DNA from 4 places in the Pseudoalteromonas sp. 2CM28B genome. Region 4 is predicted to be linked to each of the others. Evidence: riboswitches for the same ligand, from Rfam matches in the RefSeq annotation. Region 4 holds a riboswitch; each other region holds the start of a gene.
What was found. A riboswitch is a leader RNA that binds a small molecule or an ion and turns the genes downstream of it on or off. The one in region 4 is predicted to bind lysine.
Positions count from the first base shown of each region.

Region 1: another riboswitch for lysine. It lies ahead of dapA (4-hydroxy-tetrahydrodipicolinate synthase); the one in region 4 lies ahead of lysC (lysine-sensitive aspartokinase 3).
Region 2: another riboswitch for lysine. It lies ahead of lysC (lysine-sensitive aspartokinase 3); the one in region 4 lies ahead of lysC (lysine-sensitive aspartokinase 3).
Region 3: another riboswitch for lysine. It lies ahead of dapA (4-hydroxy-tetrahydrodipicolinate synthase); the one in region 4 lies ahead of lysC (lysine-sensitive aspartokinase 3).

Region 1 is NZ_JALNTH010000005.1:267,145-275,340, reverse strand. Features, by position in the region: gene MTN96_RS10045 (phospholipase A) at 30-1,064, opposite strand; gene MTN96_RS10040 (succinylglutamate desuccinylase/aspartoacylase family protein) at 1,274-2,395, opposite strand; gene MTN96_RS10035 (PLP-dependent decarboxylase) at 2,401-3,606, opposite strand; gene MTN96_RS10030 (2,3,4,5-tetrahydropyridine-2,6-dicarboxylate N-succinyltransferase) at 3,606-4,346, opposite strand; gene dapA (4-hydroxy-tetrahydrodipicolinate synthase) at 4,362-5,246, opposite strand; lysine riboswitch at 5,375-5,571, opposite strand; gene MTN96_RS10020 (DNA-3-methyladenine glycosylase I) at 5,766-6,470, shown strand; gene MTN96_RS10015 (YdiU family protein) at 6,473-7,879, shown strand.
Region 2 is NZ_JALNTH010000007.1:86,813-95,008, forward strand. Features, by position in the region: gene MTN96_RS11975 (ATPase) at 1-2,429, opposite strand, end outside; gene MTN96_RS11980 (hypothetical protein) at 2,426-2,974, opposite strand; gene MTN96_RS11985 (hypothetical protein) at 2,978-4,249, opposite strand; lysine riboswitch at 4,540-4,712, shown strand; gene lysC (lysine-sensitive aspartokinase 3) at 4,789-6,174, shown strand; gene MTN96_RS11995 (4'-phosphopantetheinyl transferase superfamily protein) at 6,190-6,936, opposite strand; gene MTN96_RS12000 (sodium-dependent transporter) at 7,075-8,196, shown strand, end outside.
Region 3 is NZ_JALNTH010000034.1:27,789-35,984, forward strand. Features, by position in the region: gene MTN96_RS28970 (succinylglutamate desuccinylase/aspartoacylase family protein) at 1-20, opposite strand, end outside; gene MTN96_RS28975 (PLP-dependent decarboxylase) at 26-1,231, opposite strand; gene MTN96_RS28980 (2,3,4,5-tetrahydropyridine-2,6-dicarboxylate N-succinyltransferase) at 1,231-1,971, opposite strand; gene dapA (4-hydroxy-tetrahydrodipicolinate synthase) at 1,987-2,871, opposite strand; lysine riboswitch at 2,999-3,178, opposite strand; gene MTN96_RS28990 (DNA-3-methyladenine glycosylase I) at 3,367-4,065, shown strand; gene MTN96_RS28995 (YdiU family protein) at 4,074-5,483, shown strand; gene MTN96_RS29000 (OmpA family protein) at 5,804-6,862, shown strand; gene acnB (bifunctional aconitate hydratase 2/2-methylisocitrate dehydratase) at 7,118-8,196, shown strand, end outside.
Region 4 is NZ_JALNTH010000009.1:89,401-97,596, forward strand. Features, by position in the region: gene MTN96_RS14295 (NAD(P)-dependent oxidoreductase) at 1-631, opposite strand, end outside; gene MTN96_RS14300 (glutathione peroxidase) at 752-1,294, shown strand; gene MTN96_RS14305 (2-hydroxyacid dehydrogenase) at 1,383-2,363, shown strand; gene MTN96_RS14310 (sodium-dependent transporter) at 2,459-3,781, opposite strand; gene MTN96_RS14315 (4'-phosphopantetheinyl transferase superfamily protein) at 3,948-4,706, shown strand; gene lysC (lysine-sensitive aspartokinase 3) at 4,683-6,074, opposite strand; lysine riboswitch at 6,150-6,322, opposite strand; gene nhaD (sodium:proton antiporter NhaD) at 6,421-7,668, opposite strand; gene MTN96_RS14330 (hypothetical protein) at 7,865-8,196, shown strand, end outside.

The DNA of each region.
Region 1 (8,196 bases), on a different contig from region 4:
CTTGGCTTTTTTTATGGCGTATTAATAAATTATAGTAAATCGGTAAGTAATATACCTACACCAATACGCTCTACATCAGCGTTATAATCAATTAGGCTTTCACCGTAACCGTTAAAATATTGTGCGTAGCCACGCAAACGACCCCAAAGCGGAAATGACCAATCTAGTTGAAGTGCACCACGGTTATCTGAATTTAAATTATTACGCGTCATAAAGCTAAACTCATGATCCTGATAACGATACGCCCCGCCAAATTCAAAGTAACCCATGTATTTGTAAATATCTGGATTGTCGTCGCCATCGGCTTCTAATATATTGTCTTTTTCATCCTCGGCAATGCGATACCAAGGTTTAAAGCTAAATACAAAACCGCTCTTTTCCCATATAAAATCGGCGTAAATTCGGTTCCATGAACGAGAGTTTGGCTGGCTGCGGCCATTAGATTGGTGCGAAATACCCAGCGCTATGGCCATTTCGTCGCCCCAAAGTACGTTTTCTTGGTCTAGGTAGTTTACCCAAAATATTTCTGGTTCGTAGTTGGTTTCACGAAATGGAGAAGAAATCTCTGAGTTATAAATTTGCCAATACGACTGCAAAGTAAAGCCAAAAAATATGGCCTGGTCTTCATCTGCAAAATCATCGTACAGTGGCACTTTAATAGAAAGCTGGTATTTAGCCTCTAGGTTATCAAGGGGTTCGCCATTTTCTTCATCTGTTAGCTCGTCAAAGCCATCAAACGGGCGATCGTTAGGGTGCGAGACATACGATAAAGGTAAAATGTAGTTACGTTTATGCGGCGTAATTACGTTACGATTTTTTTTGCTTACCTCTTCGCGAGCCTTGCGTTTATCAAGTGCGGTAAGTTGTTTGTTTTCTTCAAGGGCGGAGCATTTTGTACGCAGCTCGTCTAAGGTTTGCTTACCATCGCCACCAATTACTTCATTTAAAATACATTGCTTAACTAGCTCTATGTCGTTGTCTTGTTCATTTTTTTTAACCTCTTGTTGGGCAAAAGAGGGGGTGCTTAGTAAAGCCGTAACTGCAATCCAATAACGCCAGCTCATTGTTTATTCCTTTGAGAGTAAGGTAGATTTATAAATTATAACGTGTTTTTACATTTGTAACGGTGAACTTTCACTGAATTTACACTTATTTGATTACCCTACGTTTACACCGTTATCACAGATCAAAAAAAGCGGCATATAGCCGCTTATATTGTAAGTTAGTTAACTTACTCTCACGCAATGAGAAGGGGGAGTTATAGCGCGGTGCGTTATAACTCAAATACGTTAGTAAAAAACTTATAAAGTTCAGTGCCTTGGTTTACGCTTGCTGAGGCAAAATGCAAAATAGCAATTGCATCGCAATCAAGGCTTAATGTTTGTAGGGGTTGCTCAGTTAAATAGCGCTCCATGCGCAATATATGGGCTATTGGCTCACCTGCCTTTATGTGTGCGCCTAATGGGGCAACATACTCAACCATGCCGCCAATCGGCGCATAATAAGCAAAGTAGTCATCTAAATGGCACGCATAACGGGTCATCTGCTTAGGTTGATGCGCTGCATCTACCAATACATTTTTATGGTTCAAATAGCTTAAAATGCTGTTTGCATCGTCAAAGGCGGCTGCTAAATCTATTTTTTCTTGGCTGCCTAGCTCTACTGTAAAGGCCTCAACCTGTACATTGAAGTCCCTGCCTTGCGCACTAAGTGCATCACTTAGATGCCACCATGGGCAAAAGCTAGCTTCATCCATTGCGCCATCAAAGTCGCTTGGAATAAGCAGTACGTGTTCAATATTAAAATAACGTGCGCTGTCGCTGGCATACGTTGGACAGTACAGATGCTTACTTGAAATAGGCCCCGTATGTAAGTCGAGCACGATATCGGCTTGATGCGCAAGCTTTTGCAGGTTAAGCGCAATGCGTTTACCGGTATTGAGCAAGTAAGCTGGGCCGTTAAGTTTGGCATCTATTTCATCAAGCAGGGCTTTTTTAAAATTACTTTTTAAAGCTGCATCGTCGTACTGGCTATGCTCGTGTGCAAACTGGGTGACTAAATCACTATTGTAGTGATACATACGGTTCCAGTTAGTGCCAGTAATAGGGTCGAATCGGCCAAGGGTAAATTCCCCTGATTTTTGATTACAACCTATAGGGTTAGCATAAGGTACTAAGGTAATGTCGCCTTTTAAATTAAGCTGTTTTAACTGCTCTAGCAGCTGAAAAATAACCGCGTTACCTTGTACCTCGGCGCCATGCATATTGGCTTGAATATACACGCTTGGCCCGCTGCCATCGCCTTTTAAGCGATACACCGGAATAGTTAGAGGCAAGCCGTTTGCTACTTCCCCTACTACAATGTTTTCTTGGCTAATGGGTGTTGTTATGCTCATGTTTATTACCTTAAGTAGTGACTGGCATCTTCTGCTTGGCGCACACACGTGAGCTCGCCCTTTTGTAACACGTATTCTGCAGCTAGTTCATGGCATAAAAAATAGGGCATGCTTTCGGTAAAACCATAGGCACCACATTGGCTAAACACCAGCCAGTCTTGCTCGTTTAAATCGCTTGGTAGGGTATGCTCGCCTAAGCAATCAAGGGCAGTACATAATGGGCCATATAAGCTCATTGATTGTTCTGGCGCTGTTGACTCGCGCAGTAATGCCGCAGGAAAATCTTGGCTTGTAACAGCAGGGCGCAATAAGTGGTTAATACCACCGGTTAAAATAACTTGTTGTTGCCCGTAGTTTTGTTTGCACTCAACGACGGGGTTAGCGTAATGACCGCATTCGCCTACAGCGTAACGGCCAAGCTCCATCCAAAGCTCGTCTACACCCGCATCTTTTTTAATTTTTGCCAGCGCGGTGATTAATCCATCCCACTCAAGTGTTGCATCATTTGGTGTGTAAGGAATACCTAAACCGCCGCCTAAGTCTAAAATTTTCAGGTTTATATTTAAGTTATTAGCCAAGGTGGTAAGCGGTGCAATCATTTGCGACCACAGCTCGCTTAGCTTTTGCGTGCTAAGCATGTTGCCCCACTGAAAAATATGTAGGCCATCAAAATTAAGTGCTGGGTAATCGCCAGTATTGAGCGCTTGCCATTCATCGCAACCAAGCCCAAACGGTGTAAGGCTGTCACCCCCTAATGGGTTTTTTTCACCTTCTGGCCAGCGTAATTGCACACGCAGTAATACTTGCAGCTGCGTATTTTGCAGCTGCGCTTGCTGGTTTAACCAACGTACTTGATTGAGGCTTTCGGCAACAAAAATACGCACGCCGCGCTCAATAAAGTGTTTAATTTGTTTAGGGCTCTTTGCAGGCCCTGTATTGAGCACGCGCTGTGAACTAATACCTTGTGCAAGGACTTGTTCAAGCTCACCTTTACTTGCTACGTCAAAGTTAAATCCGGCGCTGTCTAGGCATTGAATAACCTTAGAAAGCGGATTGGCTTTTACCGCATACCAAAGCTTTACATCGGTTTGCGCAACTAAACGGGTAAGGTGTGCGTTTAGTTTGTCTAAGTCGTAAACAAAAAAAGGTGTATCAAGTTGCTGAGTAAGTGTATTTACGGCGGCCTTGATAGGCGTGCTCAAAAAGCTCATTATCGTAAAACCTCTTCTAGCAATAACGATGCATCGCTTTGCTCGTCGCGGTATTTAACAATGAGTGCACACGACATGCTTAAGCCTTGCTCACGAGCCCATTCGTTAGACGCAGGGCGAGAGCCTGGTATTACAATAGCGTACTCTGGAATTGGCTCGCCTTTATCTAGCTGGCGCTCGTTAACACAGTCGTAAACCGGAATAGTGGCAGATAAACGCACACCTGGGGCAAGTACCGCGCCTTTTTTAACCACTACGCCTTCAACAATGACACAACCTGCGCCAATAAACGCATCGTCTTCAACCACGACTGGGCTTGCCCCAATTGGCTCAAGTACACCACCAAGTTGAACAGCTGCGCTTAAATGTACATTTTTACCAACTTGTGCACATGAACCCACTAATGCGTGGCTATCAACCATAGTACCTTCGTCGATGTATGCGCCAATATTTACGTACGCTGGTGGCATAATAATAGTGCCTTTAGCTACGTAGGCACCGCGGCGAACACTGGTGCCACCTGGTACCATACGCACGCCATCGTCAGTGCTAAATTCTTGCGGTGCAAGGTTGTGCTTATCAACAAACCCGCCTGCAAACTCTGTGTTAGTGCCATTTTTAAAGGCTTCTAAAATGCCTTGTTTTACTTCTACGTTAGCTTCCCATTGGCCGCTTTCGTTTTGTGATGCTGCGCGTACTGCGCCCGATTCTAAATTATTTAGTAGTTCTAACCAGCTCATTATAAAAACCTGTGTTTAATGCCAAGATAAAATGGTGTCGTTTGCAGTGGTAATGCAATCGGTTTGCGTTAACTCAAGATGCGTTAAAGGTGGGCGCAACAGTGGGCTATTTAAACGCCCTTGCTGGTGCATTAGCACTTTAACGGGAATAGGGTTTGCTACAGCAAATAGGCTATTGATAGCGCGAGTCCACTGAGCAAATAAATTGGGGTGTTGACCGCTTAGGCTGCGCTTTACAAATTCGTGTGTTTGCAAAGGCCATGCATTGGCCGCAACCGAAACTAAGCCTTTTGCACCTGCTTGGGCAAAGTAGGGCATAAGTGCATCGTCGCCACTGTATAGCGCTAAATTAGGCGCGGCTTGTCGGTATGCTTCAAATTGGGTGATGTTGCCACTGGCTTCTTTTAAAGCCCACAGTTTTGGGTGCGCTTTTAAGTTTTCAATGGTTTCGATAGGAATGCTTACACCGCTGCGCCCAGGTACGTTGTACAACATACACGGATGCGCGCTTTCGTTTAATAAGCTTTCGTACCAATGTGTTTGACCTACAGCCCCTGGTTTTGCATAAAGAGGCGAGCCTAATAAGTAGCTGTGAATAGGTAATTGGTTACAGTAGCTAACCCATTCTTTTTGTTGGGCCAAGTTACTACCACCAACAGCAACCATAAGCGGTACACTGGGTTTTAATTGGCACACGTGCTCAACAATGCCTTGCTGCTCTTTAAGTGTAAGGGCTAAGCCTTCACCTGTGCTACCGAGCAGTAAAATACCGTTGTGTGCCGCTTCTTGTTCGCTAACAAGTGTTGTGAGCGTGTCGTAGTCAACATTACCTTGTTGATCAAACGGCGTAACAAGCGCTGTCCACAGTGCGTAGTCGTCTAAATTGAAGTTGTGAATCATCTCTTACGAACCTATAAGGTGTTCGAGATATTAAGGAGGCTGTATGATGTGAGCCGCATTAACGTCATTCGAACAGTATTCGAAGAGCGAATGGGCTTAAAATAATAGGGCGCACGGCCTTATTATTTAAGACCAGAAGCTCTCCACCAAACTAATAAGCTGCTCTAAAACAGCTATTGGTGACAGTCGCTAGGATTCAACCTAGTCGCCCGAAGTAATTGCTTCGCAAAAGCGTTTACCTCTCGGCGGTATTCCCCTCACATATGCTCACTGGAGTTTGCGCTCCTAACATACGCTACCTGAATAACGCACCTCTTCTAGCCCTTTGTATTTTGTTTAACCGCAAAAGGTTTAACAAAATACAATTTAAATAGGGTAATTGCGGCGATTAAAACATTTTAGCCGTCTAGGTGTCAAGTTGCAGGATACAGATTAGTTCATCGAAAATGTGGGTGGTTACGTATTGGCTGCTTTTCTCGTAAACTAACCCTATGAGCAGTGATGAGGTATTTAATAAGTATGGAAAAATTTAGCGATATTTATAAGCGAGCAGTAGAGCGAAAAGGTTCTGAAAAAATGCTTAAGTTATTACTCGCAAAACCCTTATCTAAAAAAGCATTAAGCGCATTAAGTGACGACGATTGGCTTGAAGAGTTTACCCGAAAAGTATTTCAAAGCGGGTTTTACTGGTCGGTAATAAACAGTAAATGGCCAGGTTTTAGAGAGGTTTTTTGGCAATTTAGTGTTGATAAATTACTTATGATGCCGCCCGATATGCTCGAGCAAAAAGCAACTGATGAGCGCATTATTCGTAATTATAAAAAAGTAAAAACAATTCCTGAAAATGCCTACATGATCCACGAAATAGCTCAGCAACATGGCAGTTTTAGCAAGTTTGTAGCTAACTGGCCAGGCGATGACATTATTGGTTTATGGGCGCATTTAAAAAAACACGGCGCCCGTTTGGGCGGCAATACAGGCCCGTATGCCTTAAGAGCGCTTGGTAAAGATACTTTTTTACTTTCGCGAGATGTAGAAAGTTACCTAAGAGCGCACAAAATTATAGATGGCGGCCTGCAAACTAAAAAATCGCTCACTGCCGCACAGGCGTTTTTTAACGAAATGCAAAAGCAAAGTGGTTTGAGCCTGCAAGAACTTAGCTTAATTGTGGCTTACAGCGTGGGCGACAATCGCGTAGGCATAAGCCAACAAACAGAGGATTAACCATGAAACTAGTGCCAAGATACACAGACATAGCAGATAACTTTGCAATAGAGGATCAACCTTCAAGCGTTGCTGCCCCGCAATTGCTGCTGTGGAACGAAGCGTTAGCACAGCAGTTTAATATTGATGTTGAGCCTGCGCTGCGGGCCAGTACTTTTGCTGGTAACGAGCCGCAACCGGTAAATGCTGTAGCGCTTGGCTATTCTGGGCATCAGTTTGGGCACTTTTCGCCGCGCTTGGGTGATGGGCGAGCGCACTTGCTGGGTGCTATCAGCGATGATAAAAATCAGCTGTGGGATATTCAGTTAAAAGGCTCAGGCGCCACGCCTTTTTCAAGAGGAGGCGATGGGCGATGTGCACTAGGCCCCGCTATTCGCGAGTATATTATGAGCGAGGCTATGCACGGCTTAGGGATTAAAACCACGCGGTGTTTGGCTGTGGTTGGCACAGGTGAAGCTGTTTATCGTAATCCGCCGCAACCAGGCGCAATTGTTACCCGCTTAGCAAGTAGCCATATTCGCGTTGGCTCGTTTCAGTATTTAGCAACTCAAGGTGATGTAGAGGGATTAAAAAAATTAGCTGATGTAGCCATTGAACGCCATTACCCAAGTATTCAATCAACAGGGGCTCAGCGCTATTTAGACTTTTTAGAAGCCGTTATAAATAGTCAGCTAGCGCTGGTTATTAGCTGGATGCGAGTAGGCTTTATTCATGGCGTTATGAATACTGATAATACCTTGATAAGCGGCGAAACTATCGACTACGGCCCGTGTGCAATGATGAATACCTTTGATTTTGATACCGTGTTTAGCTCAATTGATAAGCAAGGTCGCTATGCCTATGGTAATCAGCCAAATATTGTAAGTTGGAACTGCGCGCGTTTAGCTGAGAGCCTAATCCCGCTAATAGATGAAGATGACGAACAAGCTGTAAGTTTAATGACGCCGCTAATTAATCAGTTTTCTTCGTTATTTAACGCGCAATATAACCAAATGTGGGCACAAAAATTAGGCTTAGCAGGTTATAACGAAGACGATGTAGAGCTTGTAAGTAAGTTATTATTGTTATTTCAAGAGCATAAGCTCGATTACACCAATACCTTTGATGCCCTAACCGAGTCACTAAAGGGTGGCAAAGTGCCAGATGAATTAACGCAATGGGCCCAGTTGTGGCAAAAAAGATGTGATGAAAACAGCTATAACCTAATGAGAGCGGCTAATCCAAGGGTTATACCGCGTAATCACATCGTCGAAGAAATCCTTGCGCAATATAATCAATACGGCGAGAGCGAGCTGCTAAGCGACTTTTTAGCGGTGATGAGTAACCCATATGATAAAACAGCTAACTTAGCCCGCTTTCAAGAGACAGGTAAAGATGACAAGGGCTATCAAACTTTTTGCGGTACTTAAGTATTGTAATTAATTGTAAGTTTTTGATTATAAATAGTCATTTTTAAATAATGCAGTGTACAATGATTGAGCAGTTACACACTCGGTGGTATTGTGCGCATTCATAAAAAGTAACTATTTATAAATTACCATAATTTATTAATTGCAGATTAGGTAAAAATTTTTACTTAACCTACAATTGGTGGTTGGAATGCCTGTAGATCGTTGAAAAAATTTATAAACTTTATTTTTCGTTAAGTATCGATTAACAAAAGCTCGGGTAGTGTGTACAAAACTGGTTGAGCTAGTATTGATTAGCTACAATTTTCTAAGTTGTT
Region 2 (8,196 bases), on a different contig from region 4:
ACCACTTCAAAACGAATATCAAATAAATCAGTTAATGTAAGGCCTGCTTTGTCGGAGGCAAGTTTTATTAGGTGATCTTTTGCTTCGTTTACCGCGCTTTCGCTGTAAGGTTCTTGGCTTAATAAATCAAGGGTGTCGCCTTGTTCAAACTGATGCGACGTGCTGATAATGGTATCAATACTATCAACCAGCATTTTGCGCGGTATTACGTTAATTTTAAACGCTTGAAGGTTAGAAATACGGTGCTGGCTTATCCCTTTATTAAAGCTGTTCATTTCGCGGCGAAGGCGGTCTAAGTCTTCACGCAAGCCTTTAATTGTGGCGGCTACTTCGGTTAGGGCTACGCGGCCTTGGCGCTCAACGGCATCGCGTTCGTTATCAAGGTTATGAAACGCGCTAATCAACTTTTGGTATTTAGTAAATTCGTCGTTTTCGTTATCGAATTTAGTAATACCCGCGTTATATACATGCAAATAGGTATTACGTACGTTTATGTCAAAGTTGCGCAGCTCTTGGCAGTCTTTATTAAAGTGATGTACTAAGTCGCTTAGGTTATCAAAGTCGACTGTTATATCAATCATATACGGGGTTACTTTACCGCTGTATAAATCAAGCGTGTGGTCAATTCGTTCGCTTTTAACTTGGCGTAGGCGCTCGGTTTGGCGATTAATTTGCTCTTGCTTAGATTTAATTAACGAGCGCCTGTCTGCAATTGAGCCACTATTTTTTTGAATGTCTTGCAGGTAGTCGTCAACTTGTTCTCGCTCTGCTAATAACTGCTCTTTTAGCATGGATTGCGCTTCTACCGACTGCTGCATTACCTCAAATTGCTCTAAGCGTTTTAGGGCGCTCTCTGCGCTCATTAGCTCATCGTAAAGTGCATCTTTTTCTTTTTGTTTATCGGCCACGTTAGCGGCTACTTCGCGCTGTTGTTTAAACTCTTTTAACGAGCGTTCCAGCGCGTCTAGCTGAGCGCTAAGCTGGGCTTTGTTTTCGCCGCTTTGCATTTGCACTGGCGACAGTTTTTTAAGTTTAATGCTTGCCCCTGGCAGGGTTAGTACACCGCCTTTAACGTTTTCGCTTAATAGCGATAAAAATTCCCCAAAAGCGTCTTCATCATCAATGGTTATATCGCCATTGCTGGTGGTGGCAAACGAGAGTATATCGGGGTTTAAAATGCGCGATATTTCTTCTACTTCTTTAAGTGATAGGTCTTCGCGCATTCGAGTAAACAAATTAAACTCAAGGTTTTTAAGCTGCAGTTTTAAGCTTTTAATTTGCTTTTGAGTTTCGCTAATGCGGTAATCAAGCGTGTGTAGGCTTTGCCCTTGTGCGCTGGTAATCGAGTGCGAAAGCGACTCGTAGTCTTGCTTAAGTTGGCCAAGGTTGGTTTTAAGGGTGGCTTTATTTACCAGTTCAAACTCGCTTTTAAGAGCGCTGTAATCTAAAAACCATTGCTCAATTTGGGTTTGCCTGCGCTCTATATCGCGAGATTGTTGTACGTATAAGCTTTGCTTTTGCTCAAACTCGTGTTTTTCCTGCTCTATGTCTTCAAGGGCAATGGCTAGTTCGCTTAGTTGCTGTTCTTGGTAGGTATCAAAGTCTATTAATGCTTGATCAATTTTAGGCGCGTAGGCTGCTAACTTACCTTTAAGCACGGTTTGGTTTTCAAGCATTGATTCAAGCGCTGTTATTGGCTCTTGCATTGATTCAAGCGCTTTTAATTCGCGTTTAGCACGATTTACTTTATCAAACGAGCGACGCCATACTTCGTAAAAGTCCACTTTAGAGTTAGACATATGGCGTTCAAACACACGCAGCATAAAGCGTTTAACATCGCTTGCACCCAATTTGTGTAAGTTAAGAATACGCCTAAAAATTTCTTTATAAATGGCGGAGTCTTGCACGTTATTAAGCGGGATCATTTTTAAATTAATGTCGCCGTCAAAAGGGGTTGCGCCGCCGGTAAGTAGGGCGTTTAGCTCTTGTGCTTTAAGCTCTATAGGGTTGTAACCTTGCGTTTTTAAATGATTAAACAGCTTGGTAAACTTAATAATGGTATTACCTTGTGTGTACTGCGCTAAATCAAGTTTGCCTTGATAACAAAAGTACTGATGCGCGTAACCGGCTATTTTACCAAGGCCTGCTACACCAATAACCACCGAGCCATGGGGGAGGTTGGCTTCAAGCAAAATGTACGACTGATCTGATGAAAAATAAAATTTACGGGTTTCATCTAAATCGTGCCCGTCCCATTCGGTTAGGCGCAAATCGTTTATTAGCGGAAATTGCAGGGCGTTAATAACCGAGCTTTTACCGGTATTGTTTGGTGCACAAATAGAGCTACTTTTATCAAGCGGAATAACACACTTTGCATAGCCTGCGGTATTAAGTAGGGCGAGTTTACTTAGTCCGTATAAGTTTTTCATTGCTCGTCCTCAGTAATGTAGGTTTCTTCGTTTACTTCCATAAGTGCATCAATATAGCGGTGAATAGGCGCTTGTAACATAAAGCCGCCTTCTACTTCGCGGGCAAGGCCTAAACGTACCATGCGCAGGTATACGTCTTTACGTAAATCTGAGCCCGAAAATATCTCAAGTTGATCAAACAAGTGTTTATTAATTTGCACTAAGGTTTGCATCAGTTCTAAATCGTTTACTTCATCAAATAGGGCACGCATTGGGTCTTTACCCGTATTGGCAAAATGCTCAATTAAAATGTAAATAGTCAGTGCTATAGCACGGGATATTTTCCCCATGTTTGGCGTGCTTTCGTCGCTGGCAAAGTAGTAAAAGCCGCGGCTGTCGTGTTTTAAATCGTGACCAAGGGCGCTAAATAAGGCGCTGTAAGATTCTATGTGCTGGTCAAGCTCTTGCCACATTACGTTGTCTTGTTCGCAAATATGGTAACCCGCACCTAATTTTTTATTAATGGCTTGTAGGTGCGTAAGCTCGTCTAAGTTTATATGTGTCATGTGTTACTCGTCTGCCTGTGTATCTGGCTGAGGCGCAGAATTAAATGGGTATAACGAAAAATGCTGGCCGGCAATTTTTACGCGTGTCTTTTCATCGCTTTGGCTAATGTGAATTTCACTGTCGCTGACTAGTTTTTGATATAAAAATAGCATTTCGTCGGCGTCTAATTCTGGGTAGCTTTCATCTAAAAATTGCAGTAATGGCTGGGGCTTTTTACGTTTTTTATTAAAGCGTTTTGCAAAGCTTGTTTTAACATCGTGGTAATCAGGAATGTTTGGCGTAACAAATGCCGGCACGTCTTGTTGCTCTGGGAGCTGGTATTCTTCGTGTTCAAATTCTACCAAGCTTGCCATATAGGCAACTATATGACGCTGCTGGCCAAGCGAATAACGCTGCGCATCGCTTACAAAGTTTGGTTGTACCGCGCTTAGCATGTTGTCTACGCCATTTTTACGCACAAGGCCAAGCACTTTTGCTGCCTGGCGGGTAATTAGGTTATTACGGCGTAGCTCTTCGCGCAGTGGCATAAGCATATCGGCACTTTTGCGTAAGCTTTCTCGGCCAACTAAATGCATTTCGAGTATCCGAGTACGCAATTGCTCAAGCATACGTTTGTCGCTGTAGGCTTTGCCTGAGCGTTCAATGTGCTCTATTTGCTTACTTATTTGTTGCTCAATAAGTGTAAAACAGGCATGAAAGTCACCGCGAATATCGACCATTTCAAGCATCGGCTCTATGTATTCATCAAAGGCTTCTATTACCGCTTTGTAGCGCTTTTGCAAAGATTGCACCGCGTGATCAGATTTAGCTTGCTCAACAATGTTTAAAATAGCGTTTTCGTTGTGCGCGTAAAGCTTCATTATTTTACGCACCCGATCATCCATAATGCGGCTATAGCGGCGTAAATCGTCATAGTCTTCTATTTCGCCGGCATTATCTAATCGGTTTCCTAGGCGTGCTAAATCATCAACCAAAACGCTAATTTCTTGTGCTAAACCTAGGTGTTCTTCTTGTAATAAAAAGGTCGCAAAATCGGCAATGGCGCGGTTTATTTCAAGCTGGGATGATTTAGCCAATGGAATAAGTATATCTTGATTGAGCAAACGGTTTGTTTCTTTGTAAATGCGCTCGTTTGTCCATGTGGGCTGTTTTTGCTTAATAGCGTTTTGCACGTCTTTGAGGCTAAAGTCGGCCATTTTAAAACGTTTAAATAATAGCTCTAAAACACCCCAATGTTCGCTAAGGGTGTTAAGCAGCTTTTTAGCTGGGATCATAATGCGGTGATACATCCTAGTAATGAGTTAACTACGCTTAAAGCAGAGCGTAGTTTTTATATTTTTATAATAAAAAGTACTCGTTATTAACTGGCTTAATTTACACATTTTTTTAGCTGGCGTACAGGCGAGTTACATTAAGCGCTGTAAAAGTAGCCAGCAATGTAAACCTTGGCTAAATTATTCGCGTTATATTAACTAAAACACCTTGACAGCTAGACGTCTAAACGATAACTTTCAAAGCCCCGCTACACAGTGGGTTTTTGTTTTATTAGCCACAGGTTAATACAACATTCAGAAGAGGTGCGATACTTAGGTATTTAATGGTAGGTGACGAACGCCCATAACCATTAAAGAGGGAAGTACTCGCCGAGGAAAACAAGGTTACGTCAACCGTGTTTTTCGGTTTATGGGGCTGAATCCCCAAAACTGTCACCAACTTAGGTGGAGAGCTTCTGGCAGCGGACACATCTTATTTGCATTCCTTTGCCAAGTTCTTCTTGTTTTTTAGCGGTTTGGATACCGCGAAAGGAGACGAAATGACTACCCAATCAGTGCCACAAACAGTATCAGGCGCAAAATCAGATTACATCGTTGCCAAATTTGGCGGAACCAGTGTTGCAAACTTTGAAGCGATGAGTCGCTGCAGCGAAATTATTGTTGCAGATAAAAGCGTACGTATTGTAGCTGTGAGCGCCAGTGCCGGCGTAACTAACCACTTAGTTGCACTATGCAAACCCGACCTTAGTAAAGAGCAGCGCCAAGCACACATAGATGGCGTATTGGCTATTCAACAGGCTATTTTAGATGAGCTGTCACTTGATGCCGATTTAGCCGTAGGTTTTAACGAAACGTTAAAAGCATTTCAAATGTTAGCCCTTGAAACACTCACCACTGATCAACAACACGATGAGCTGCTTAGCTTTGGCGAACGTTTATCGTCTTATTTATTTGCTCAAGTGCTGCGCTTAAAAGGCTTAAATGCAGATAGGTTTGATGTGCGCAAAGTGCTTAAAACCGACAGCCAATTTGGTAAAGCAACGCCCGATGTTGCGGCCACTGCACAAGCCGCTAAAGATCTGTTAATTCCGTTATTAGATGAGCAAGTAATAGTTACACAAGGGTTTATTGGTAGTGATGAATTTGGCCAAACCACAACGCTTGGTCGCGGTGGCTCTGACTACAGTGCGGCGTTATTAGCAGAGGCTATTAACGCTAAAAGTGTACACATTTGGACCGATGTAGTGGGTATTTTTAGCACCGACCCGCGTTTATGCGCTAAGGCAACGCCAATTGCTCGTTTAAGCTTTGATGAAGCCGCAGAAATGGCGACATTTGGCGCAAAAGTATTGCACCCTGCGACTATTTTACCAGCAAGCCGTAGCCATATTAATGTATTTGTAGGCTCTAGCCGCGAACCGGAACGTGGAGGGACGTGGATTGAGCGTGAAAAATCGCAGCAGCCAGGTATTCGTGCCGTTACGCAGCGTAAAAACCAAATATTGCTAACGCTTAAAAGCCCAGAAATGTTATTAGCAAGTGGCTTTTTGGCCCGTGTATTTACCATTTTAAGTGAATTTAATATATCGGTAGATTTAGTTACTACCTCAGAAATTAGTGTTGCCATTACACTCGATAACGCGCCTAATGCCTCGCGACCTGAGCTTGAGCAAGCGTGTTTAGATAAATTGGCCGAATTTTGTCATGTATCGGTTGAAAATAACTTAACCTTAGTGGCGCTTATAGGGTCTGAAATACAGCTACGCCAGCACGAAATGAACTTAATGAACGTATTAAAAGAGTTTAATATTCGATTAATTTGTCATGGTGCAAGTAAGCACAACTTATGCTTTTTAGTAGAGCAAAGCGAATCAGATACCGTGGTACAAGCAATACACAGCCGCTTATTAGAAAGCGCTGCTTAAGCTTTTAAAGCCAAGTTATTCAGTATCCAAGTTATTAAGTATAAAGCACCGCCAGTCGGTGCTTTTTTTATGCGCCACGCTTATATCAAACTCTTCATTGGCAACCGTTATGCTGTTACTCGATGCTGTAAGGTTTAACAAAGAAAATTCATCAAATACATTTGGGCTAAGCAATTGCGCTATTGGGCGGCTAGTTGCTTTAGCGAGTGCCTCTTTTAAGGTCCAAATTCTAAAAAAGCTCTGAGCTTGCTCTTTTATAGCCAAAGGCGCGGTAATTAAGGCAATTTCAGCCTTATGATAAAAATGCTTAGCGAGCTTTTCGAATGGGCGTTTTAAGTTATTTTTTTCAATATCAAAGCCAAACTCCGCCTTAGTAACATTAAGTGCAACGCCAACTAAGCCATGCGAGTGCGAAATACAGGTATTTATAACGGTGTGGTTTATATGGAGCTGCAGTTTTGAGCATTCTTCATTAAAGTGGGTGCTCATTTTATTAAGCGGTATGTGTGCGTATTGGGGCTGAGTATGCTTTGCAAGTTGCTTTAGTAATATGCGCGATGCTAGATATTCTTGCTTTGCTTGCATGCGTTTACGACGATTTATAACGCTTAGCTCAAATGGGCTTAGGTACTGGGTTAAATCAAGGTGTTCTACATTAAGTGTGTTGGCATTAAACACTAAAATAGTATTGTTGCTAGGGGGTAAATCGCTATAAAAAGAAGGAGTAACACTTAGGGTGTTTTTAAAAAAGTGGTTAGTCATACGCGCTTAAAATAATTGAGTGCTGTAATTGTGAGCGGTTAACAGCGCTTATTTATGCCAAAAGCAATTTTATTACTCAGTTGGCATTAAATATGGTTTAATTCACAATAATCAAAGAATAACAGAATTTGTAGGTGTATGGCACAAGTGCGTGATGGATTTCAAAGCCGTTTTGGTTTTGTTTTAGCCGCTGCAGGCGCAGCAGTGGGTTTAGGTAATATTTGGGGTTTTCCTACGCAGGCGGCCAACCATGGTGGCGGTGCATTTTTATTGGTTTACTTTGTAGTTATATTTTTACTTGCGCTACCTGCGCTTTATACCGAACTTTATTTAGGCCACCAAGCGCAAGCAAACCCAGTAAAAGCATTGGGTAATGCGTGGCAAAATACCAACAAAAAAGTAGGGGCTGCCGCAGGATATATTGGCCTTGCGGGCGCTGTGGTTATGCTTAGCTTTTATTCTATTGTAGCTGGGTGGATGCTCTCTTACGCGATAGAGCCTATTACTACATTTTTTGGTTTTACCGCAGCAAGCGAATTTTTACACAGCGACTCCATGGTGCGTAATTTTATATTTACGCCGCTTATGCTTATTTTAACCGCCAGTATTATTTTAAAAGGGGTTAAATCAGGGATTGAAACTTGGTCACGCCGTTTAATGCCATTGTTATTGGTGCTACTAATAGGCTTAATTTTTTATATAGCCAGTTTAGAAGGCGCCAGCGAAGGGTTTGCTGCTTATTTAATTCCTAATTTTAGCCAAGTGCTTGATCCAAATTTAATTATTGCTGCAATGGGGCAGGCGTTTTTCTCGCTTTCATTAGGGGTTGGCTGCATGATGATTTATGGCTCGTACCTGCAGCCAGATGCAAACCTGCCAAAACTAACTGCAAGCGTTGCACTACTTGATACCAGTGTGGCATTTTTAGCAGGTTTACTGATAGTGCCTGCAATTTATGTAGCGCAACATAACGGGGTAGAGGTGTTTAGCGGCGGAAAACTTATAGGTGAAGGGCAGCTTATATTTGCTATTTTACCTGAGCTTTTTAGTACCATGGGCGAAATTGGCTTACTAATTGGGTTACTGTTTTTTGTACTTATGTCGATTGCATCGGTTACATCGACTATTTCTACCACAGAAATACCGGTAGCGTTTTTAGTAGAAAACCACCGCGTAGATCGTACTAAAGCAACGTGGGCCGTTAGCCTAGTGGTGTTAATATGCGCTAGTGCAATAATATTAAACTTTGAGTGGTTATTT
Region 3 (8,196 bases), on a different contig from region 4:
ATAGCTGTGGTGTTATTCATCTTTTTTACCTCAAGTAGTGGCTTGCATCTTCTGCTTGTCGCACGCAACTCAATACGCCATTGTGTATAACATATTCACCGGCCAGCTCATGACATAAAAAGTACGGCATACTTTCGGTAAAACCGTAGGCACCGCATTGACTAAATACTAACCAGTCTTGCTCATTTAAATCACTGGGTAATTGGTGCTCTCCTAAGCAATCAAGTGCAGTACATAAGGGGCCGTATAGGCTCATTGCTTGATTTGCTGCGTTTGAATCTCGTAACAAACGCGCAGGGAAATCTTGACTGGTGACCGCAGGGCGCAATAAATGATTAATGCCGCCGCTCATAATCACCTGTTGTTGGCCGTAATTTAGTTTGCGCTCAACAACAGGTGTGACGTAGTGGCCGCATTCGCCTACAGCGTAGCGACCTAGTTCCATCCATAGCTCAGTAACCCCCGCATCGCATTTAATTTTTGCAAGCGCCTCTATGAGTGCATCCCAACTTAGAGTGGGCGTATCAAGTGTATAGGGAATACCTAAACCACCACCTAAATCCAGCACCTTGAGGTTAATATTTAAATCCTCAGCAAGTTGCCTTAACGGCGCAATCATTTGTGTCCACAGTTCAGCAAGTTTGTCGCTGCTAAGCATGTTGCCCCACTGAAAAATATGCAGACCGTCAAAATTAAGTGCATAGTAGTCACTGGTATTTAGCGCCTGCCACTCGTCGCACCCTAAGCCAAATGGAGTAAGACTATCGCCCCCTAGCGGGTTTTTATCACCCTCGGGCCAGCGTAATTGAACGCGCAGTAATACTTGCAACTGGCACTGCTGAGCAATCGCTTGTTCGTTGAGCCAACGTACCTGATTGAGACTTTCGGCCACAAAGGTACGTACGCCACGCGCAATAAAGTGCTTAATTTGTTTTGGGCTTTTTGCAGGCCCCGTGTTGAGCACGCGTTCACTGTTAATTCCTTGAGCAAGGACTTGCTCAAGCTCGCCTTTACTGGCGACATCAAAGTTAAAACCAGCGTTATTTAAACGTTGGATCACGCTAGATAACGGGTTCGCTTTAACTGCATACCAGAGTTTTACCTCGGTTTGTGCTACTAAACGCGTTAAATGTGTGTTTAGTGAATCAAGATCATAAACAAAAAAGGGCGTATCAAGCTCAGTTGATAGCTTATCAATAGCGCTTTTAACGGGCGTGCTCAAAAAGGTCATTAACGTAAAACCTCTTCAAGCAATAATGACGCGTCACTTTGCTCGTCACGGTATTTAACAATTAACGCACACGACATGCTTAAGCCTTGCTCACGCGCCCAATCGTTTGACGCAGGGCGAGATCCAGGGATCACAATCGCGTATTCAGGGATAGCTTCGCCTTTATCAAGCTGGCGCTCATTTACGCAGTCATAAACAGGGATGGTTGCAGATAAGCGAACACCTGGAGCAAGTACCGCGCCTTTTTTAACTACCACGCCTTCAACAATCACACAGCCTGCACCAATAAAGGCATCATCTTCAATAACCACAGGGCTGGCACCAATGGGCTCAAGTACCCCTCCTAATTGTACCGCTGCGCTTAAATGCACATTTTTACCTACTTGAGCACACGACCCTACGAGCGCGTGGCTATCTACCATAGTGCCCTCGTCAATAAATGCACCAATATTTACGTACGCAGGTGGCATAATAATAGTGCCTTTGGCAACATGTGCACCACGGCGCACACTTGAACCACCGGGTACCATGCGAACGCCTGCTGTGGCGTCAAAGCTTTGCGGTGCTAAGTTATGTTTATCAACAAAACCGCCAGCAAACTCGGTGTTTTGACCGTTTTTAAAGGCTTCTAAAATGCCTTGCTTTACTTCTACGTTAGCGTGCCATTGGCCGTTTTCGTCTTGTGTTGCTGCGCGAACCGCGCCCGTTTCTAAATTATTTAATAGTTCTAACCAGTTCATTATAAAAACCTGTATTTAATGCCAAGATAAAATGGTGTTGTTTGCCGATGAAATGTCATCGGTGTGTGTCAACTCAAGGTGTGTTAAAGGTGGGCGTAGATACGGACTGTCAATACGCCCTTGTAAATGCATTAACACTTTGACTGGGATAGGGTTGGCTACTGAGAATAAGCTATTGATAGCACTAGACCACTGGACAAAAAGATTAGGGTGTTGGCCGCTTAAACTGCGCTTTACAAACTCATGGGTTTGCACTGGCCATGCATTGGCTGCAACCGACACTAAACCTTTTGCACCTGCTTGGGCAAAATAAGGCATGAGGGCATCATCACCACTAAAAATAGCTAAATCAGGCGCCGCTTTTCGAAAGGCTTCAAATTGAGAGATAGAGCCACTGGCTTCTTTGAGTGCCCATAAATTTTTATGATGTTTGAGGTTTTCAATAGTCGCAATGGGAATGCTTACGGCGCTTCGTCCTGGTACGTTATAAAGCATACACGGATGAGAACTGGCATTGAGCAGGCTTTCAAACCAATGTGTTTGCCCCACTGCACCGGGTTTGGCGTACAAAGGCGAGCCAAGTAAAAAACCATGGATAGGCAGTTGGTTGCAGTAGTTAACCCATTCAAGCTGCTGCTTTAAGTTACTACCGCCTACCGTAACCATAAGGGGGACGCTCGGCTGTAATTGGCAGACATGCTCTACGATGGCTTGCTGCTCTTTTAGGGTCAGGGCTAACCCTTCGCCAGTGCTACCAAGTAATAAAATGCCGTTGTTAGCGGCTTCTTGTTCGGCCACCAAGGTGTCTAAGGTTGCGTAACCAACTAGGCCATTTTGATCAAATGGGGTGATCAGCGCAGTCCATAAATGGAAATTGTTAATATTGAAGTTGTTGATCATCTCTCACGAACTTATAGGGCATTCGTCGAGTTTTTGGCGGGTATTTAGGATGCCTGACTCTTTGAATGTGTTTATAATTCGAAGAGCGAATGGGCTTAAATAATAGGGCGCACGGCCTTATTATACTAAGACCAGAAGCTCTCCACCAAATATGTTATTGGTGACAGTCGCTAGGATTCAACCTAGTCGCCCGAAGTAATCTTTCACAAAAAAGTGTTACCTCTCGGCGTTAATTCCCCTCACGTATGCTCATTGGAGTTTGCGCTCCTAACATACGCTACCTGAATAACGCACCTCTTCTAGCCCTTTGTACTCGCTACTTGAAAAGCCAGTTAGCAAATACAATGTAATAGGGTAAGTGCGGCGATTAAACCATTTTAGCCGTCTAGGTGTCAAGTGACTAAATTCAGATTGATTCATCCTGATTGACAGTTATTACGTATTGGCTGCTTTTCTCGTACACTAACCTCACAGTAGAAGTAAGGTATTAAGCAGATGGAAAAATTTAGCGATATTTATAAGCGAGCAGTGGAGCGAAAGGGCTCTGAAAAAATGCTTAAGTTGTTACTCGCAAAACCTTTATCAACAAAGCAACTCAGCACATTAAGTGATGATGATTGGCTAGAAGAATTTACTCGCAAGGTATTTCAAAGTGGTTTTTATTGGTCGGTGATCAATAGTAAATGGGCAGGATTTAGAGAGGTTTTTTGGGATTTTAATGTTGAAAAGTTACTGATGATGCCACCGGATATGCTTGAGCAAAAAGCCAGTGATGAGCGGATTGTACGCAACTATAAAAAAGTAAAAACTATTACTGAAAATGCATATATGATCCATGAAGTTGCGCAGCAGCATGGTAGTTTTAGTCAGTTTATAGCTAATTGGCCAAGTGAAGATATTATTGGTTTGTGGGCATATTTGAAAAAACAGGGTGCGCGTTTAGGGGGCAATACCGGTCCTTATGCTTTGCGTGCATTAGGGAAAGACACCTTTTTATTATCCCGAGACGTAGAGAGCTATTTACGTGCGCACAAAATTATAGATGGCGGCTTACAAACCAAAAAATCATTAAATGCCGCGCAAGCTTTTTTTAATGAACTGCAGCAGCAAAGCGGTTTAAGTATGCAAGAGCTAAGCTTAATTGTCGCTTATGGTGTCGGCGACAACCGAGTAGGAATAAGCCAACAACAATAGGATTAATCATGAAATTAGTGCCAAGGTATACCAATATTGGTGACGGCTTTGCTATTAGCGATCATCCGGCTAAAGTGGCAGCGCCACAGTTATTGTTATGGAATGAGCCCCTAGCTAAGCAATTTAATATACAGGTGAGTGCCGATTCACGAGCAAATATATTCAGTGGAAATGAACCTCAAGCAGTTTCTGCAGTGGCACTGGGATATTCTGGTCATCAGTTTGGTCACTTTTCACCGCGACTAGGGGATGGTAGGGCGCATTTGCTCGGTGCGATTAGCGATGATAAAAATCAGTTTTGGGATGTGCAATTAAAAGGCGCTGGTGCTACGCCATTTTCGCGCGGAGGCGATGGCCGCTGTGCATTAGGTCCAGCTATTCGTGAGTACGTAATGAGCGAAGCTATGCACGCGCTTGGTATTCCAACAACGCGTTGTTTAGCCGTGGTTGGCAGTGGCGAAACCGTTTATCGCAACCCACCTCAACCAGGTGCTATTGTAACCCGACTCGCCAGCAGTCATATACGGGTGGGCTCGTTTCAATATTTAGCCACTCAAGGTGACGTTACTAGCCTAAAAAACTTAGCCGACTTAGCCATTCAAAGACACTATCCCGAGATTAACAGCACTGGTGCTCAGCGTTATTTAGATTTTTTAGCTGCAGTGATCGCCAACCAAGTCAAATTAGTCGTAAGTTGGATGAGGGTGGGGTTTATTCATGGTGTTATGAACACCGATAACACCTTAATTAGTGGTGAAACCATAGATTACGGCCCATGTGCCATGATGAACCAGTTTGATTTTGATACCGTGTTTAGCTCTATTGATAAACAAGGGCGTTATGCGTTTGGTAATCAGCCAAACATGGCAAGTTGGAACTGTGCCCGCTTAGCAGAGAGTCTAATGGCGCTGATCAGTGATGATGACGAGCAAGCGGTGGCATTGATGACGCCTTTAATTGAGGGCTTTTCAACGCAATTTAACCAACAATTTAGCGCTATGTGGACGCAAAAGTTAGGGTTAACAGTCGCGGATGATAAAGATAATAAGTTGGTGGGAGAGTTACTAGGGTTATTAAAACAACACCAGCTTGATTATACCAATACTTTTAATGCGTTAACTGAATCGTTAACTGGACAAGCGCAAATACCATCAGCACTCGTATCGTGGGCACAGCAATGGCAAACACGAACTAACGAGCATAGTTATAATATAATGCGACAGGCAAATCCAAGTGTGATTCCCCGTAATCATATTATTGAAGATATTATTACTCAGTACACTACGCATGGGGATAGTGAGCTACTCAGTCGTTTTAGCAAAGTGATGTCGAGCCCTTACACAAGCAATATGCAAGCTACAGAGTTTCAACAGCCGCCTGAAGATGATAAGAATTATCGTACTTTTTGTGGTACTTAAGTATTGTTTGTTGCATCTTAAAATGAATATAAAAGGTCATTTTTTACTCCTGCAATGTTCATTCATAGAGTAAACTATGAACGAGTGATACCATAACTCCATAAAGGCCAGTGATCGTGTGGGGTTTAAAGCGATTGTTTGCTTTTTGAGCTAGCCTGTGTTCATCGACATTTTTTATGAGCTAGTTTTATTATCCTAGATATTGAAAAAATATATTTGCGTTAAGCATTGATTAACAAAGACTCAGTTACTATATAAGTAAGTTAGAAGAGCTAGCAATGCTTAGCTATATTTTTAGTTGTTAAAATGGGAAGAAAACAATGAAATTAAAATCACTTACAATGGCTATTGCGTTAGCTGCAACTAGCGCATCTACTTTCGCAGCCGAGCAAGAAGGCTTTTACATCGGTGCATTCGGCGATTATTACGATGCTTCGTGGAAAAACATGCGTGAGCAAGCTGGCCTTGACGTTAATGAGTCAACAGGCTGGGGTGCTGAATTAGGCTACCGCTTTAATGATTACTGGAGTGCGCGTTTAGAGTACGCAGACCTAGACTTTAATGCTCACGACAAAGTATTGAACAACCGCAACGATATTGACGGCGAACGTTATGGTATCGATGCACTTTACCACTTTGGTGGCGGTCCTTTCTACGGTTTATTTGGTCTGAAAGATATTGATGTTGTTGATGACAACACGTTTTTAAACGCAGGTGTAGGTTACCGACACTTTGTTACAGACAACTTTTTTGTTAATGCTGAAACCAGTGTTTACCAAGGTTTAGATAAAGGCTACACAGATGTTGGCGCTAAATTAGGTATAAACTACTTCTTTGGTCAAAAATCGGCGCCAGTAACACCGGTTGAGCCTGCACCAGAGCCAGAAATTGTTCCTGTGCCGGTAGCACTTGCTGATACAGATAAAGACAGCATCCCTGATGTAGATGATAAATGTGCCAATACACCTATGACAGATGCTGTTGGTAGCGATGGTTGTACACTTTATGAAGATACTGAAGTAACAGTAAGCTTGTTAGTAACATTCCCTAACAATGATTCTTCAGTTTCGCAGCAGTACTTAAATGATATTGATGAAGTAGCGACTTTCTTAAAAGAGTACCCAGATACAACAGTGCTTCTTGAAGGTCATACGTCTGCAGTAGGTAAAGCGTCTTACAATAAATGGTTATCTAAAAAACGTGCTGATGCAGTAGCTAAAAAGCTAATTGCTGATGGTATTGCAGAAGATCGCATTACAACGGTAGGTTTAGGTGAAGAACGCCTTAAAAATGAAGCGAATACGGCAAAAGCGCATGCTGAAAACCGCCGCGTTGAAGCACACGTAAAATCTATTAAACGTGTAAAAGTATTACGTTAATAGTCTCATTATTGAGTAAAAACCCAGCTTAGGCTGGGTTTTTTTATGGCTGCTTAATAGGTATTCATGGGAGTTGGTTTTACTTTGTTAACTATTCATATTATTAATAATCGGTATAACTAGTTGTATAACTGGATGGATTTTAATCTATGCACAAAAGCTTTATAATCGGCAGATAGAATACTATAGGTATTGGGTTATGGTGTGTTTAGTAAACACCACCGAATACTTTAACGTCACCAAGAGGGCAATACTGTGCTACAAGAATATCGTAAACACGTAGAAGAACGTGCCGCGTTAGGTATCGTACCAGCGCCATTAGATGCTCAGCAGACGGCTGATCTTATTGAGCTAATTAAAACGCCACCGGCAGGTGAAGAAGAGTTCATCCTAGAACTACTGATCAACCGCGTACCACCAGGTGTTGATGATGCAGCCTACATTAAAGCAGGCTTTTTAGCGGCTGTTGCTAAAGGTGAAGCTGTTTCTCCGTTGATTTCTAAAGAAAAAGCAGCTGAGTTACTAGGTACTATGCTCGGTGGCTACAATATTGCACCAATGGTTGAACTACTTGATGACGAAGCGTTAGCGCCAATTGTAGTAAAAGGCCTTTCGAACACATTATTAATGTTTGATGCGTTCTACGATGTAGAAGAAAAAGCAAAAGCAGGTAATGCATACGCCAAGCAAATTATAGAGTCTTGGGCTGCTGCAGAATGGTTTGTCAATAAGCCAGCCGTTGCTGAAAAAATCTCTGTTACGGTATTTAAAGTCACTGGCGAGACAAACACAGATGATTTATCACCAGCACCAGATGCATGGTCACGTCCTGATATTCCGCTTCATGCATTAGCCATGCTTAAAAATGAGCGTGATGGTATTAACCCTGACAAAGACGGTGAAGTAGGTCCAATCACTCAGCTTGAAGAATTAAAAACTAAAGGCTTACCACTTGCTTACGTAGGTGACGTTGTTGGTACAGGCTCTTCGCGTAAGTCTGCAACAAACTCTGTGCTTTGGTTTATGGGTGATGATATCCCATTCGTACCAAACAAGCGCGTGGGTGGTGTATGTTTAGGTAACAAGATTGCGCCTATTTTCTTCAACACAATGGAGGACTCGGGTGCGTTACCAATCGAGTTAAATGTTGATGAATTCAACATGGGTGACCAAATTGATATTTACCCATACGAAGGTGTAGTTAAGCGCCACGGTACTGATGATGTGATCTCTACATTTGAACTTAAATCAGAGGTAATTTTAGACGAAGTTCGTGCTGGTGGTCGTATTCCATTGATCATTGGTCGTGGTCTTACAGACAAAGCGCGTACATC
Region 4 (8,196 bases):
CTTTAGAAATGGTTTCTATTACTTTTTCGCCATCAAGCCCTGCTTGTTTAGCAAAATGTAAGCCCTCAGCTAAGCCTTGCACTACACCAGCAATACAAATTTGGTTGACCATTTTACATAATTGCCCTGAGCCAACTTCCCCTAATAACTGGCTAAAACGGCTAAACGCCGCCATGATAGGTTGTGCTTTAGCAAATACCGTTTCGTTGCCACCGGCCATAACGGTTAATACCCCGTTTTCAGCACCTGCTTGACCGCCCGATACTGGCGCATCAATAAAGTCGATATGCTGTAAAGCCGCTTTTGCCGCAACTTCACGCGCTACCTCAGCAGAAGTAGTTGTGTGATCGATTAAAATTGTGTTTTTTTCCATACCAGCTAAAACGCCATCATCGCCGTATACCACTGACCGTAAGTCGTCGTCATTGCCAACACACATAAATACCATATCGGCACCACTTGCAGCTTCACGCGGGGTAGGTGCAAAACTGCCGTTAAAATCTTCAACCCATTTTTGTGCTTTAGCTGCTGTGCGGTTATAAACACATACGCTGTGCCCCGCTTTTGCTAGATGCCCCGCCATTGGGTAACCCATTACGCCTAAACCTATAAATGCAATTTTAACTGACATAAAAATGACCTATTTAACTGATAACTTAGAAACATAAGCTCGATTATGTCAATCGGCCGCAAAAAAAGCGAATGAAAGTCTTTTAAAATTTCCCTCATACGGAAATTAGGTAGGTAATCTATGGATAGTATTTATCAATTTAACGCACCACTTTGTAATAACGATGATTTTTCTTTGAGTCAGCTAAAAGGAAAAGCGGTTCTTATTGTTAATACCGCCAGTAAATGTCATTTTTCTGCGCAATTATGCGCGCTAGAAAAGCTATATCAACAATACAAAAACGATGGGTTTACTATTTTAGCCTTTCCGTGTAATCAATTTGATAAAAATGAGCCATTAGAGGGAATGGCCATTAAAGACTATTATCAAAAACATTTTTCAATTAATTTTGAGGTGTTTAATAAGGTCATGGTAAATGGCCCAGATACGCATCCACTGTTTAGTTATTTAAAATCTCATACACGGGGTATTGCACAAAACCGAGCAATAAAATGGAACTTCACTAAGTTTTTAGTTAATGCACAAGGGCAGCTGGTTGCTCGCTATGCACCGCGAACTAAACCGGAGTCATTACATAATGTAATAACAAGCTGCTTAGAATCAGTGCCCGTTATAAAACCGACGACCGCTCGTTTAGGAGTCCGTTCGGCTGTATTAAAATAATCCTGTCGTAATTAAAACAACAAGAGTGAAGCATCTATAGTAAGAATAGTTTATGGTAATAAAATAATTGATTACTTGGAGCTAGTTAATGGATATTGCTTTTTTTAGTGCTCAGAAATATGAGCGCCCTTTTTTTGAGCAAAGTTTAAATGGCTTTTCTAACATCACTATTACTTATTTTGAGCAAAGTTTATCGGCGCAGACGGCAATATTAGCTAAAAACTTTGACGCTGTGTGCGTATTTGTCAACGATTCTGTTGATAAAGCGGTAATTGAGCAACTTGCCACATTGGGTGTTAGCGCTATTTTATTACGCTGTGCGGGGTTTAATAACGTTGACTTGCCCGTTGCCAAACAGCATAACTTAAGCGTATTACGCGTACCCGCCTACAGCCCTGAGGCAGTCGCGGAGCATTGTGTTGCCCTTATGCTTACCCTCAGCCGTAAAACACACAAAGCTTATAACCGCGTACGCGAAGACAACTTTGATTTAAATGGCTTACTTGGGTTTAACTTACATAACAAGACCATAGGTATTATAGGCTGCGGTAAAATAGGCTTGGCACTGTGTAACATTTTAAATGGTTTTGGCGCTAACGTTTTAGTGTGTGACCCTTTTGCAAAACCAGGCAATTACACTATTACCGATTTAAATACCCTACTTGCCCAAAGCGATATAATTTCACTGCACTGCCCGCTGAGCGAAGATACGCATCATTTAATCGATGACGTTGCATTTAATAAAATGAAAACCGGGGTCATGCTCATTAATACTTCGCGCGGTGCGCTGGTAAACAGCCAAGCGTGTATTAAAGCACTTAAATCACAAAAACTGGGGTATTTAGGGCTTGATGTGTACGAACAAGAATCAGAGCTGTTTTTTAAAAACCACAGTGAAGAAATAAATCAAGACGATATATTTTCTCGCTTAGTGAGTTTTAGAAACGTGTTAATAACAGGGCATCAAGGCTTTTTTACTCAAGAAGCTCTAACCGAAATCGCTAATATAACATTACAAAATGCAAACGAGCTTGCTCAAGGGCAAACGCTAACCAATCAAGTATTGTAATATCAAGTCATTTAAACTGTAAAAAGCGAACTTTCGGGTGACTCCCAATAGTTCGCTTTTTAAAACGGCATTTTTAAATTCGCGTTTAAAAGTTTTTAACCAAACGCTACATTTACAAATACTAAGGTCATAAGTATAGGACACACAAAGCGAATATATTGTGCAAACCAATAGTGCGGCCCACTACTTGCTTTGTGCAGCTTATTACCACGTTGCCATAGCCAGCCTACCGTTATAAAGTAAAATAGCCCCATTAACGGCAATTGGTATTGGGTAAATACCATAATCACTAAACCAAACAACCAATCAAAGTTTAAAATAATGGTACTGGCACAAATAAGCACAACAGCACTGACTGCCCATGTTGCTTTGGTTCTATCTACATTGTGGTTTTCAACCAAAAATGCCACAGGGATCTCAGTTGACGAAATAGTTGAGGTAACTGAAGCTATCGACATCAATACAAAAAATAATAAGCCAACCAATAAACCAATTTCACCCATAGTGCCAAATAGCTCAGGTAATATGGCAAAAATAAGTTGTCCCTCACCAATTAATTTACCGTTATTAAATACTTCAACGCCATTGTACTGGGCAACATAAATAGCCGGAATTATTAATAAGCCCGCCAAAAACGCCACGCTGGTATCAAGTAGCGCAACACTTGCGGTTAATTTTGGTAAGTTAGCTCCGGGTTTTAAATATGAGCCGTAAATCATCATACAGCCTACCCCAAGCGACAACGAAAAGAACGCTTGCCCCATTGCGGCAATAATTAAATCAGGGTCGAGTATTTTGCTAAAGTCAGGCACTAAATAGGCAGCAAACCCTTCGCTTGCGCCATCTAACGTTGCAATATAAATAATAAGCCCAATGAGGAGAACAAGTAAAAGCGGCATTAAACGGCGTGACCAGGTTTCTATTCCCGACTTCACCCCTTTTAAAATAATACTGGCGGTTAGAATAAGCATAAGCGGCGTAAAAATAAAATTACGTAACATAGAGTCACTATGTAAAAACTCACTCAAGCTCTGCAAGCCAAAAAAGCTACTTATAGGCTCTATAGCGTAGGAAAGCATCCAACCGGCCACAATTGAGTAAAAACTTAACATAACGATGGCACCGGCAAGGCCAATATAGCCTGCTGCGGCTCCCACTTTAGGGGCGTGATCTTGCCATGCTTGGCTTAGTGCTTTAACGGGGTTAGCTTGGGCTTTGTAACCTAAATACAGCTCGGTGTACAAAGCAGGTAACGCCAGCAAAAAAATAACGATAAAGTAAACCAGTAAAAATGCGCCGCCACCATGATTAGCAGCCTGCGTAGGAAAACCCCATATATTACCTAAGCCTACCGCTGCACCGGCTGCTGCCAATACAAAACCTAGTCGACTTTGAAAACCATCACGCACTTGTGCCATACACCTACAAATCTGTTATTATTTTAACGAATGCGAATTAAACCATATTTAAGAGCGACTGAGTAATAAAAATGTACTTAGCGCTCACAACAACTAACAACCGCTCACAAACTATCCAGCTTTGGGTAATAAATATGTAATCGGTCGTCATTTATAACGAGCAATGATGAGTGTAACTTACTTTGAAAACCAGCTAGAAATCACGCCCGCTTTAGCAAATAACAGCCATTGCATTGCGTTGCTTAACGCGACCACCCTCAATGTGGGTGAATTTGATTTACCCCACTATTTAAGCCCTTTTGAGCTCAATATTATTAATCGGCGTAAAAACCCACAAGCTAAACAAGAATATTTAGCCACACGTTTAGTGCTTAAATACCTAGTAAAAACCGCTTGTTCTTCTTACGCATCATTAAAGCTGTGTGATATTAGTTCTGAATTTAACCCCGATAACAGTAAATTAGAATTACATATTAAAAATACAACAGGCGTGATTAGTTGCTGTATTTCTCATTCTCATGGTTTTGTAGGTGCAGCGTTAAATGTAGCATCAACTCATTTTGGCTTTGATATTGAAAAAATTAATTTAAAGCGCCCTTTTAATAAACTCGCTAAGCACTTTTACCACCCAGCCGAAGTGAGCTCAATAATCGATTCAGATAACATAACAACTCAAGCACATCATTTTTTTAGGATTTGGACATTAAAAGAAGCGCTGGCTAAAGCCACCAGCCGCCCCATTGCTCAATTATTAAGCCCTAATGTGTTTAACGAACTTAATAACACTCAGCTTACAGCTTGTAGCAATACCGTGGTTGGAGCACATAACGACATGTTTGATATTAGCGTTGTGGCAAAAAAAAGCACCGACTGGCGGTGCTCAATAATAACTATTAACGATTTACGCAGCGCAATCACTTTCTAGTAATCGACTATGAATCGCTTGAACCACGGCATCAGACTCACTTTGCTCAACTAAAAAGCACAAGTTATGTTTACTTGCACCATGACAAATGAGTCGAATATTAAAATCACTTAATACTTTCATTAAATTCATTTCATGTTGGCGCAAAACAATTTCAGAGCCAATTAATGCCACCAGCGTTAAATTGTTTTCAACCGATACATGGCAAAATTCAGCAAGCTTATCTAAACATGCTTGATCTAGCTCTGGACGTGATGCATTAGGCGCATTATCAAGGGTAATTGCCACACTAATTTCAGAGGTGGTGACCAAATCTACCGAAATATTGCACTCACTTAAAATAGTAAATATACGCGCTAAAAAGCCACTGGCTAATAACATTTCTGGGCTTTTAAGGGTTAATAATATTTGATTTTTACGTTGCGTTACCGCACGAATACCAGGTAGCTGCGATTTTTCACGTTCAATCCACGTACCGCCAAGTTCTGGCTCTGTGCTTGAGCCAACAAACACATTAATATGGCTGCGACTGGCAGGCAAAATTGTAGCTGGGTGCAGCACTTTAGCGCCAAAGGTCGCCATTTCTGCTGCTTCATCAAAACTTAAACGCGCAATAGGAGTGGCTTTTACACACAAACGAGGATCGGTGCTAAAAATACCCACTACGTCAGTCCAAATATGCACACTTTTAGCGTTAATAGCCTCAGCAAGCAGTGCAGCACTATAATCTGAGCCACCTCGACCGAGCGTGGTCGTTAAATTGTTTGCATCGCTACCAATAAACCCTTGGGTTACAATAACGCTATCATCAAGCAGCGGAATTAAATGTGTTTTAGCGGCTTGCGCTGTGGCGCCCACATTTGGTGTTGCTTTACCAAATTGGCTATCGGTTTTAAGCACCTGGCGCACATCAAAACGAGTGGCATTTAAACCCTTTAACCTTAGTACTTGGGTAAATAAGTACGACGATAAACGCTCGCCAAAGCTAAGTAGCTCATCGAACTGCTGCTCTGTATTGAGTGTTTGTGCCGCCAACGTTTGAAATGCATCAAGCGTTTGATTAAACCCAAGGGCTAAATCATCATCTAACGACAGGTCATTTAAAATAGCCTGCTGAATCGCAAGTACACCATCAATATGCTGTTGGCGTTTAGCGGCTTCAATACCCGCTTTGCAAAGCTCCACTAAATGATTGGTCACTCCGGCACTGGCGCTTACTGCAACAATACGTACATTTTTATCGTTTACGATAATTTCGCTACAACGGCTCATCGCCTCAAAGTTAGCAACGCTGGTGCCACCAAATTTGGCAACAATGTAATCTGATTTTGTGCACTGTGAACTTTGTGGCACTGATTGGGTAGTCATTTCGTCTCCTTTCGCGGCATCCAAACCGCAATAAAACAAGAAGAACTTGGCAGGAAATAAAGATAAGAAAAATCTACTGCCAGAAGCTCTCCACCTAAATTGGTGACAGTTTTGAGGATTCAGCCCCATAAACCGAAAAACAATAGTAACGACCCATTATTTTCCTCGGCGAGTACTTCCCTCCTTAATGGTCGCAGGCTGTCGTTGCCTCACATTAAGTACCTAAGTATCGCACCTCTTCTGAATGTATTATTAACCTGTGGCTAATAAAACAAAACCGCACTAAGAGTGCGGCTTTGAAAGTTATCGTTTAGACGTCTAGCTGTCAAGTCGTTTTACACTAAAATCAAATAAAACTACCCATTAAGTAAGAGCCCGCATAACCAAAGGTGTAACACAGTAATAAATACAGCGATAAGCGAAGGTAACTTGCAAACGTCAGCTCTTTTACCTTACTCATGGCTATAATACCGGCTGCCGAGCCAATGATTAGCATAGAGCCACCTACACCAGTTGCATACGTAAACGACAACCAATGCTGTTGACTCATTACAATGTCGGCTTTTAATAACGCTGCCGTTAGTGGCACGTTATCAACACCTGCAGATAAAATACCCATTAAGTAGTTTGCGTACTCTGGCGCCATTACCGTATACAAATTAGTAAATTGGCTCAGTACCCCAACTTCTTTTAACGCACCAACAAGCAGTAACACACCCACGAAAAACAATAAGGTGTCGTACTCTATGTCGCGTATAAAATCGATCATATCTTTGTTGATGTCTTTTTTGCGCATTAAAAATTGCGCGACTAAAAACATAATAGATAAACCCAATAAAAAAGTAAGCAGAGGCGGTACACTGTATAAAACGCTCAATGTAAGCGTAGCAATCACCGTAGTGAAGAAAATAACCGCAATGGTTATGTCGGTTTTTTCAATACGTTTAAATTTAGTTTTTTTAAACTCGAGTTGCTTATTCATGCCAATTGATAACAAAGTAGCCAGTAATAATACACTTAGTAACGCAGGCACAATTAACAGTAATAAATTGCTAATTGATACTTTACCATCAAGGAAAATCATAAGTGTGGTTACATCACCCGTGATAAGTGATACACCACCGGAGTTTACAGCAAATACAATAAGCGTGGCGTACTTAACTAACTTTTTGGCTTCAAGCTTTAATGACATAATCACTGCCAGTGATATTAGCGTGGCCGTAACGTTGTCTGAAATAGATGAAAATAAAAACGCAAAACACCCCACCAAAAACATTAGCTTACGCTCACTAATGCTGGTTGGCATAATCCGGTTCACAACATTTTCGATAAGTCCTTTAGAGTTTAAATAGGCAACAAAGGTCATTGCGGCCATTAAAAACAGCCATAAAGAAGCAATTTCTAAAATATTGTGGTCTAGGAGGGTTTGAATCGTTTCGGGGCTTTGCCCATTAAGAGGAAAAATAAAGGAGATAATCCAACAAAGTGTACCAAAAAATAATGTCGTTTTTGCTTTGTTTACGTGGATCACATCCTCAATAACGATAAGCAAAAATGCAATCGCTATCAGCGTCAGGATAATCGAGGAAACCATGATATTAAACAACCTTCGGGGTTAAGTAAAAATTGAAACCATGTAAAAAATATACCCACAAACTCTATGTGCCTATATTCGGCGCGGATACTATCACTAAGCGGGTGTAAAAACTATTATTAAATCGTCGCAAAAACGAATACCATATAAGTTCGAGAAATATAAAATAACGAATACTAGGAAGTTGCAACGCCTTATGATCCCAGCTAAAAAGCTACTTAATACCCTAAATGAACACTGGGGTGTATTAGAGCTATTATTTAAGCGCTTTAAAATGGCCGACTTTAGTATTAAAGATCTTCAAAATGCCATTAAGCAAAAGCAACCCACGTGGAATAATGAGCGTATTTATAAAGAAACCAACCGGTTATTGAATCAAGAAATTATTATTCCGCTGGCTAAATCGTCACAACTGGAAATTAACCGCGCCATTGCCGACTTTGCCACCTTTTTACTGCAAGAAGAACATTTAGGCTTAGCACAAGAAATTAGTGTCTTGGTTGATGATTTGGCCCGTTTAGGTAATCG